One region of the Mesorhizobium sanjuanii genome, then DNA from elsewhere that is predicted to be linked to it. Evidence: riboswitches for the same ligand, from Rfam matches in the RefSeq annotation. Region 1 holds a riboswitch; the other holds the start of a gene.

Region 1 (4,600 bases):
GCCAGCCGCATCGAGGGCAGGCGTGCCGCATCCGCCTTCCAGCCCGCCGCCAGCCCGGCCAGATCGCTGTCGGTGAAGGACAGGGCCACGACATCCGCAGGCGTCTGCCTGAGATCGACAGGCTCGGCGAGATCGTCGAGCGAGGCGGATGTTGTGGTGAGGATGTGCATCGCGGTTTGTGCTTTGCCTCAGCCAGCGAGGATACGTTCGATCGCCGGGCGGTTCAGCCCCTTCAAGCCAATGACGACGAGGCGCGAGCGGCGGTCGTCCTCGGCCGTCCAGGCGCGGTCGTAATAGTGATTGACGCGCGGGCCGACGGCCTGCAGCAGCAGCCGCATCGGTTTGCCGCCGACCTCGACGAAGCCCTTCACGCGCAAAACGTTCTCTTCCTCAGCCGCGGTGGCGACGCGTTTTGCCAGTTCGTCCGGGTTGGAGACGGAGGCGATGTCGATGACGAAGGAGTCAAAATCGTCATGCTCGTGGTCGAGCTCATCGTCGTGATGGGTCTTGCGGTTTTCGATGTCGTCCTCGACGGCGAGGCCGAGACCGAGCAGCACCGAGGGATCGACCTTGCCTTGCGATGTCGGCACGATCTTCACGGCACGCGCGACATGCTCGCCGATGATGGCATTGGCGCGGGCCGAGCCGGCGGCATCCATCAAGTCGCTCTTCGACAATATGATCAGGTCGGCGCAGGCAAGCTGATCCTCGAACACTTCTTCCACAGGATCATCGTGATCGAGCGTCTCGTCCTGAGCGCGCTGCGCCTGCAGGGCGTCCATGTCGTTGGCGACGCGACCTTCGGCCAGCGCCGGGCCGTCGACCACGGCGATGACGCCGTCGACCGTCACCCGGCTTCTCACCGACGGCCACTGGAAGGCCTGGACGAGTGGCTTTGGGAGCGCGAGGCCGGAGGTTTCGATCAGGATATGGTCGACCTTCGGCGTCCGCGACAGGATCTGGTCGAGCGCCGGGACGAAATCGTCGGCGACGGTGCAGCAGATGCAGCCATTGGCCAGCTCGACGATGTTCTCCTCCGGGCAGGTGTCGATGCCGCAACCTTTCAAGATCTCGCCGTCGATGCCGATATCGCCGAATTCGTTGACGATAATGGCGAGCCGCTTGCCTCCGGCGTTTTCAAGCAGATGGCGGATCAGCGTCGTCTTGCCGGCGCCGAGAAAGCCGGTGACGACGGTGCAGGGAACGCGGGAGACGGAACCAGTCATGATCAGTCCTTCAGGAGGTCGAGGGGAGGGATGCGGGCCACGAGGCCGCGCTTCAGGCTGTCGGGGCGACCGCGCCAGGGGATGAGACCGTCGGTCGAGGTGGCGAAGAGCTTCGCGCCGGTGACGAGATCGGCGCCGCTGGTGGGAGTCAGGTCGCCGAAGACGTAGCTCCAGCAGCCGTCACGAAGGATCGCTGCGCTGAGCCGTCGCTTGCAATTGCCGAGGCATTCGACGGTGCGGATGCGGATTTTTTCGCCAGAGGCGGCCTGACGCGTGTCATCGGCGAGCAGCGCGCCGGCGCGGGGATGGGCATCGGAGCCGGCCTCATTGCGACAGGAAGAGCAGACGATGACGGTGACGCCGGCCAGGGAATCGTCCCCGCCGGGCAATATGTCCGCTGTCTCAGCCGAAAAACTGCTGTCGCGTTCCAAATCAGGCTCCTTGCCCGGAAAACCCGCCAGGCGATCGGATTCTTGTCTCTCAGACGGCAGGTCTCCTGGCTCGCGGGTCATCGCCTTTGTGCCGCCTTCCCGGGAACATCCCAGTGGTTTTCGGCCTTGGCTCGTCGCTTACAGTTGCGGGGACAGCCGCGGATTTGAAACCGAGATTTCGCACCGCATTCCCTCTTGGCTCCTCCCTTTGCCGAGAGGAGACCGTCTGAACCGGATTTAGGCTTTTGCGGGCAGCGGTGTCAACGTGAGCTTACGACACTGCGATGTCGACAAGCGCCGGACCCAGATCCCCGGCTGGTGTCACCTCGATGCGTTCGAGGCCAAGCCAGCCCTGCATCTGCTTCAGCTCCTCGACCAGCGCGGCCGGCGTTTCGGCGGGCGCGCTGGGCTCCGCATAGGCGGCATGGACGCGCAGGACGCTTGCCGGGCGGTCGGCCTTGAGGTCGATGCGTGCCACGATCCTGTCGCCAAGCAGGAACGGCAGGACGTAATAGCCGTATTGGCGCTTTTCGGCCGGCGTGTAGATTTCGATGCGGTAGCGGAAGTCGAACAGTCTTTCGGTGCGCGAGCGCTCGAAGACGACCGGATCGAACGGCGCCAGCAAGGCGCGGGCCTCGATTTTTCGCGGCAAGCGGGCGTCCTTATGAAGGTAAGCCGGCTTGCTCCAGCCTTCGACGCGCACCGGCAATAGCTCGCCCGTTTCGACCAGTTCCTCGATCCGACCCTTGATGTCGGCCGGCGACAGGCGGAAATAGTCGCGCAGGTCACCTGCGGTCGCCACGCCATGGGCACGGGCGGAGATGCGCAGCAATTCGCGATGCGCGTCCTCGGCAGTTGGCACTGGCAGGGCGAGCACGGCGGGCGGCAGCACGCGTTCGGGCAGATCATAGAAGCGTTCGAAGCCGCGGCGATGCGCCGTGGTGATGCGGCCGGCCCAGAACAGCCATTCGAAGGCGTGCTTGGCGTGGCTCCAGCCCCACCAGCCGCCCGAGCCTTTCTGGCCCTCCAATGCAGAAGCGGCGATCGGGCCGCGTTCGGCGACCTCGCGGTAGATATCTTCGATATAGGCGGCATGCTCGCGGCCCCATTTGGCGAGGCCCAGATACATTTCGTCGCCGCGCTCGGCCCGCTGCATGCGCCAGCGCATCAGCGGGTATGTCTCGACCGGCAGGAACGAGGCCTCATGCGCCCAATATTCGAACACCGTGCGCTTGCGGGTGACAGCGGCGTTGTCGAGCAGGGACAGGGGGTAGGGACCGAGGCGGGAGTAGAGCGGCATATAGTGGGCGCGCACCACCGCGCTGACGGAATCGATCTGCAGCAGGCCGGTGCGCGCCAGCACGCGAGCCAGGTGGCGGCGGTCCGGCGTGGCGCCCGGCCTCGGATCGGTAAAACCCTGTGCGGCGAGTGCGATGCGCCTGGCCATGCCGAGCGAGATCTTTTCCTTCATGCTGACGGCGCCCTGATGGTGTTCAAGCGAGGCAAGAACCGATGATTCCCGACCATGCTAGCAGGGATTTGGCGGGATATATGTCAGGAGAGAAAAGTGGAGTAAAAAGTGAAGGAAATCAAACAGGAGCGGATCGGACCAGTTTTTCGGGATGTGCCGTCCAGCACCGTGTTTTGAACAAGGTTTGACTTGCTTCGCCGAAAGCGCTGCGCTAACCCTCGCCGCGTTGCAGCATAGAGCCCCTAAAACGGTTCAGTGGTTAAACTGTCACGCTTCCGCAATACGGTTCCGTGCTGTAATCAAAGTGGATTGGCAACGGAAAGCCGCAGCATGAACGCACTTCTGAGTTCGTACCTGCCCATCGTCCTGTTCATCGGCGTGGCACTGGTCGTCGGTCTGGCGCTGATCGTGGCGCCGTTCCTGGTGGCCTACCGCAATCCCGACCCGGAAAAGCTTTCCGCCTACGAATGCGGTTTCAACTCGTTCGACGACGCCCGCATGAAGTTCGACATCCGCTTCTATCTGGTGTCGATCCTGTTCATCATCTTCGACCTGGAAGTGGCCTTCCTGTTTCCGTGGGCGGTGTCGTTCTCCAAGATCGGCATGCTCGGTTTCTGGTCGATGATGGTGTTTTTGGCAGTGCTGACCATCGGCTTTGCCTATGAATGGAAAAAAGGAGCGCTGGAATGGGATTGAACGACAGTTCAGGCACCCTCGTCGCGCCGAGGCCCAAGGGCCTCATCGATCCCAACACCGGCCGGCCGGTGGGGGAGGACGATCCGTTCTTCCTGGAGATCAACAACGAGTTGGCCGACAAGGGTTTCCTCGTCACCTCGACCGAGGCGCTGATCACCTGGGCCCGCAGCGGCTCGCTGATGTTCATGACGTTCGGTCTGGCGTGCTGCGCCGTCGAGATGATCCACACCTCGATGCCGCGCTACGACTCGGAGAGGTTCGGCGTCGCGCCTCGCGCGTCTCCGCGCCAGTCCGACATCATGATCGTCGCCGGCACGCTGACCAACAAGATGGCGCCGGCGCTGCGCAAGGTCTACGACCAGATGCCGGAGCCGCGCTACGTCATCTCGATGGGTTCCTGCGCCAATGGCGGCGGCTACTACCACTATTCCTATTCGGTGGTGCGCGGCTGCGACCGCATCGTGCCGGTCGACATCTATGTGCCCGGCTGTCCGCCGAGCGCCGAAGCGCTGCTCTACGGCATTCTTCTCCTGCAAAAGAAGATCCGCCGCACCGGCACGATCGAGCGGTAATCCATGAGCATATCCTTAAGCGAACTGTCGACCTATCTCGGCGAGAAGCTGCCCGGCCGCTTCAGTGACCCGGTGCTTGCCTATGGCGAGCTAACCGTTTGCGTCGAACCGCGCGACCTGATCGAGGTGGCGACCTTCCTGCGCGACGATTCAAAATGCCAGTTCATTTCGATCATCGACGTCTGCGGCGCCGACTATCCGTCG
Region 2 (4,600 bases), on a different contig from region 1:
GTGAGCGAGCCCTACGCGGTCTGCGATTTTTCCCGAATTGCGCGTGCCGCAGCCACCATGTTCATCAGGGCAGGGCGGACCTCCTGCCATCTGCGCGTTTTGAGACCGCAGTCGGGATTCACCCACAGTTGGCCATCCAACAATCGCTCGCGCGCAAGCATGATGAGGTTGGAAATCTCCCCCACTTCCGGGACCCGCGGCGAGTGAATGTCATAGACGCCAGGACCGATCCCGTTCGGATACTTGAAGGTTCGAAGCGTATCGAGCAGTTCCATCTGCGAGCGCGAGGTTTCAATGGAGATCACATCGGCATCCATTTCGGCAATCGCGTCCACGATATCGCCGAACTCGGAGTAGCACATATGGGTGTGGATCTGGGTCGCATCGCCGACCGCCGTTGAAGCCAGCCGGAAGCATTCGACGGCCCAGTCGAGATAGGCCTCCCAGTCGGCCTCGCGCAGCGGCAAGCCCTCGCGCAGTGCCGCTTCGTCGATCTGGATCATCCTGGCGCCGGCCTTTTCGAGGTCGCTCGCTTCATCGCGAATGGCGAGCGCGACCTGGCGGCAGACGGCTGAGCGCGGAAGATCGTCTCGGACGAAGGACCAGTTGAGGATCGTCACCGGGCCGGTAAGCATGCCCTTCATCGGCTTTGGCGTCAGCGACTGGGCATATCGCCACCAGTGTAGTGTCATCGGATTTTGTCGCGACACATCTCCAATGATGATCGGGGGTCGCACAAAGCGCGAGCCATAGCTCTGCACCCACCCGTGTTGCGTGAAGGCGAAGCCGCAGAGCTGCTCAGCGAAATACTGCACCATATCGTTGCGCTCGAATTCGCCGTGGACCAGCACGTCGAGTCCGATCTCTTCTTGCCAGCGAACGGCGGCTTCTATCTCTTTCTTCAGGAACGCCTCATAGTCGACGTAACTCAAATCGCCTTTGGCATGGGCTGCCCGCGCCTTGCGAACCTCGGCTGTTTGCGGGAAGGAGCCGATCGTCGTGGTGGGAAAGGAAGGCAAGCCAAACGTGTCGGCCTGAAGCTTGGAGCGCACGGCGAATGCGCTCTTCCGGCGCGTCATGCCGACCTTGATGCTGGCGACCCGGCCTTCGACGAGCGGATCATGCACCTTCGCGGATGTCGCGCGAACGGCGGCAGCCTCAGCCGACGCCTCCAGTTCGGCGGCGACCGCGTCCCGGCCTTCGGCCAGGGCACGGGCGAGCACGACCAGCTCGCCGGTCTTTTGCGCCGCGAAGGCGAGCCACGACTTCACATCCGCATCGAGTTCCGTCTCCATGTCCAGGTCGATCGGCACATGCAGCATCGAGCAGGATGGGGCGATCTCCACGCGGTCCAGCGGCCAGCCGGCGACGATCGGCTTGATGCGGTCAAGTATGGCAGGCAGGTTCGCACGCCAGACGTTGCGGCCGTCGATCAGTCCGAGCGAGAGCACAAGTTCCTTCTGCGCGAGCCGGCCGACGGTCTCCAACTGCTCTGGAGCGCGCACGAGATCGACGTGCAGTCCCGCCACGGGCAGAGAAATTGCGGTCTCGAGATTGTCTCCCAGCGATCCGAAATAGGTAGCGACCATGATCTTCAACTCCGGTGCTGCTTTTGACAGCCGGCAGTAGGCGAATTGGAGCGCATCCCGTTCATTGGGAACCAGATCGACCACGAGCGCCGGCTCATCGATCTGCACCCAATCGGCTCCCGCGAGCTTCAGCCTCCGCAGGAGCTCCTCGTAGACGGGCAGCAGCCGTGGCAGGAGCGCGATAGGGTTGAAACCTTCCTCAGGTGACTTCGCCAACTTGAGAAAAGTAACCGGTCCAAGCAGGACCGGGCGCGTGTGGATGCCGAGCGCCTTGGCCTCGAGGAAATGATCGACCGGTTTCGCCGACGAGAGGGCAAAGCTCTGATCGTCGGTAAGTTCCGGCACAATGTAGTGATAGTTGGTGTCGAACCATTTGGTCATTTCCATCGCGGCAAGGCCATGCCCGTTGGCCGCATGCTCGTCACCGGCATGTCCGCAATCAGCGGCCTGATCTTGGTTGCCGCGCGCCATTGCGAAATAGATATCGAGTGGGACCTCGCAGTCAGTCCAGGCGTATCGTGCCGGCACGGCGCCGACCATGGCAACGGTGTCGAGCACATGGTCATAAAGCGAGAAATCGTTGGAGGGGATTTTCGACACGCCGCGATCGTGCTGCTCCCTCCAGCTAGCGGCGCGTAGCGCCTTCGCCATCGCGAGCAGGTCGGCAGCGGGAGATTTTCCGGACCAGTAGCTTTCAAGCGCGAATTTCAGTTCCCGCCGTCGACCGATACGCGGCACGCCGAGCGTCGCCACAGGAATTCGTTGAGAGACAGTCATGCCATACCCCGATGGTTGGGGCGTGGGGACAAGGAACGCGCGAGCAGGCGGCACGAAGCCGGGCTACCGCGGCCACCGAGACACCCCGCCCGTGGACGTTGTTCGTCGTGGCAGGTCTCCTGGCTCGCGGGTCAAAGCCTCTGCCCGTCTTCCCGAGGCCGTTCGCCTCAGTGACACCAATGGGCTTGGCTCGCCGCTAACAGTTGCGGGGGCAGCGCCGGCATCGCACCGGCTTCCCTCTTAGCTCCGCTACGGCAGTGCCGCGCGGAGAACCACGACATGCGCACAATCACAGCCGCTTCGCTCCTTGTCAATACATATAACGAGATGTTTATGTGATGATGCGAATAATGCCCTTGTGCTGATCGGTCTCTTTCGCCCAAAGCTGCATACGATGCGGCCTCTCATCAGTGCAGGCTCGGAGAGGTCCTTGTCCCCATCGGCGACGCCGGATCAGATCGAGGTCGCCGGGCTCAAGGGCGTAAAGTCGGGCCAGGTTGTCACGGTCCGCCGGGAATCACAGTATTTGTACCCCGCTCGGCTTCGCTCAGCGTGCTTGCGCATTCCAGCGCGCTGATGACCATGGCCGGAAGCGGAAAGGAGAGGTGGCGCCTCAGGTCGGCGGGCTGGGGCTGGGCCGCCAGCGTCTCGAACAATTGCGCGGCGATCGCCTCGACCTGCTGCGCGAGCAGCTTCGCCCTGCGGTTGCTGAAGGCCGGCGCCACGATCGTGCGTAACCGGGCATGCTCGCCCCCTCGTGCGAGACCAGCCATCCCGGCGAACCGAGAATCACCGAATCCGGGGTGAATGCCGGACTCTCTAAGCGATGGAAGCGCGGAAGGTGACCGGCAGACGCTGCGGGCAGCGAATGACGTAAGACGGCATGTAGACGACGTCCTCCGCAGCGATGGTCAGCGCCAGATCCTCCAGCCGCCCGAACAGCGCGGGGAAGGCGCAGCGCAATTCCAGGCGCGCCAGCGCAGCGCCCAGGCAGGAATGCGGCCCCTCGCCGAATGACAAATGCGGGTTGTGCCGCCGGGTGACATCGAACCTGTCGGCGCCGGGACCGAAGGCCTTTTCGTCCCGGTTCGCCGCATGGAACGCCATCAGGACGGCATCGCCGCGGCGGACCATGCATCCGTCGATCTCCACGTCCTGGGTGGCATAGCGGAACGGCAGATTGGCCGCTGAGCTGCCCCAGCGCAGGATCTCCTCGATCGCCTGTGACCACGGAACTTGGCCGCTGCGCACCAAGTGCAGTTGCTGCGGATGCGTCAGCAATGCCAGCACGCCATTGCCGATGACGCCGGCGGTGGTCACGAAGCCCGCAGAGAGCACCATGAACAGCATGTCGATGAGCTCGGTGTCGGAAACGAGCTCGCCTTTGTCGCGGGCGACGATCAGGGCCGAAGCCAGATCATCGCCGAGCTGGCCCCGCTTGAGCGCGATAAGGCGACGGAAGAACTCCGGGATGCGCTGCCGCGTCTGTCGCACCTCTTCGGCTGTGGCGGAGGTGTTGGCCAGGCTGTAGGTGAGCGCGACGATCTCTTCACGCTGTTCGTCCGGCAAACCGAACAGTTCGGCAATCACGTTGGTGGGCAGCGGAACGGCGAACTCGCAAATCAGATCGGCACTGCCGCCGCGCTGCGCCATCTCGGCCAGGAGTCGATCGACGCATTGTTCGATCCGTGGCGCCAGCAAGGCGATACGACTGGGCGCGAAGCTGCTGGACAGCAGGCCGCGCAAGCGACGGTGATCGGCGCCGTGCGCCGTGGTCATGTTGTCCACTTTGCATATCCCGATCAGCGGATGATCCTCGGGAATCTCGCCGTCCTGCAGCGCCCGCCACTGTCGCCAGTCCTTGTTGAAACGGTGGTCGGAAAGCATCTGCCTGATCGTCTGGTGACGGCCTGCCGCCCAGGCCACCACACCGCCTGGCAGCGACACTCGCGCCATCCCCCCCTGCTGCAGAATCGCAGAAGAAAGACGATCAAGTTGCGTGGGAGCGGCCGGCACACCGATCACGTCGCAATGATCGTTTTCTACGCGCATGCCAACAACTCCTTTAAGAACCATCGCGGGTCCACTTCTCGGCACGGATGATCCGCGCGCGGACTTCGAAAGTGCCCCTTTTGTGTGGTTCGTCCTCAGAAGCGGTAGGTGAGACCTGCGCCTATCAACCAGGGATCGAGCTTGGCCTTGCCCGTGAGCTTGGCGCCGGCGACAGTGACGTC

Evidence for each region. Region 1 has a riboswitch for cobalamin ahead of CN311_RS16730 (DUF1636 family protein). Riboswitches for the same ligand answer to the same signal wherever they lie in the genome.
Region 2: another riboswitch for cobalamin. It lies ahead of metE (5-methyltetrahydropteroyltriglutamate--homocysteine S-methyltransferase); the one in region 1 lies ahead of CN311_RS16730 (DUF1636 family protein).

What each region holds. Positions count from the first base shown of each region.
Region 1 covers NZ_NWQG01000103.1:15,711-20,310, reverse strand. The annotation lists partial or broken gene CN311_RS16740 (cobaltochelatase subunit CobN) at 1-170, opposite strand, end outside; gene cobW (cobalamin biosynthesis protein CobW) at 189-1,226, opposite strand; gene CN311_RS16730 (DUF1636 family protein) at 1,229-1,657, opposite strand; cobalamin riboswitch at 1,696-1,899, opposite strand; gene CN311_RS16725 (winged helix-turn-helix domain-containing protein) at 1,929-3,128, opposite strand; gene CN311_RS16720 (NADH-quinone oxidoreductase subunit A) at 3,459-3,824, shown strand; gene CN311_RS16715 (NuoB/complex I 20 kDa subunit family protein) at 3,815-4,396, shown strand; gene CN311_RS16710 (NADH-quinone oxidoreductase subunit C) at 4,400-4,600, shown strand, end outside.
Region 2 covers NZ_NWQG01000013.1:74,609-79,208, forward strand. The annotation lists gene metE (5-methyltetrahydropteroyltriglutamate--homocysteine S-methyltransferase) at 12-2,342, opposite strand; cobalamin riboswitch at 2,459-2,658, opposite strand; partial or broken gene CN311_RS03195 (cytochrome P450) at 2,933-3,177, opposite strand; gene CN311_RS03200 (cytochrome P450 family protein) at 3,186-4,418, opposite strand; gene CN311_RS03205 (OmpW/AlkL family protein) at 4,514-4,600, opposite strand, start outside.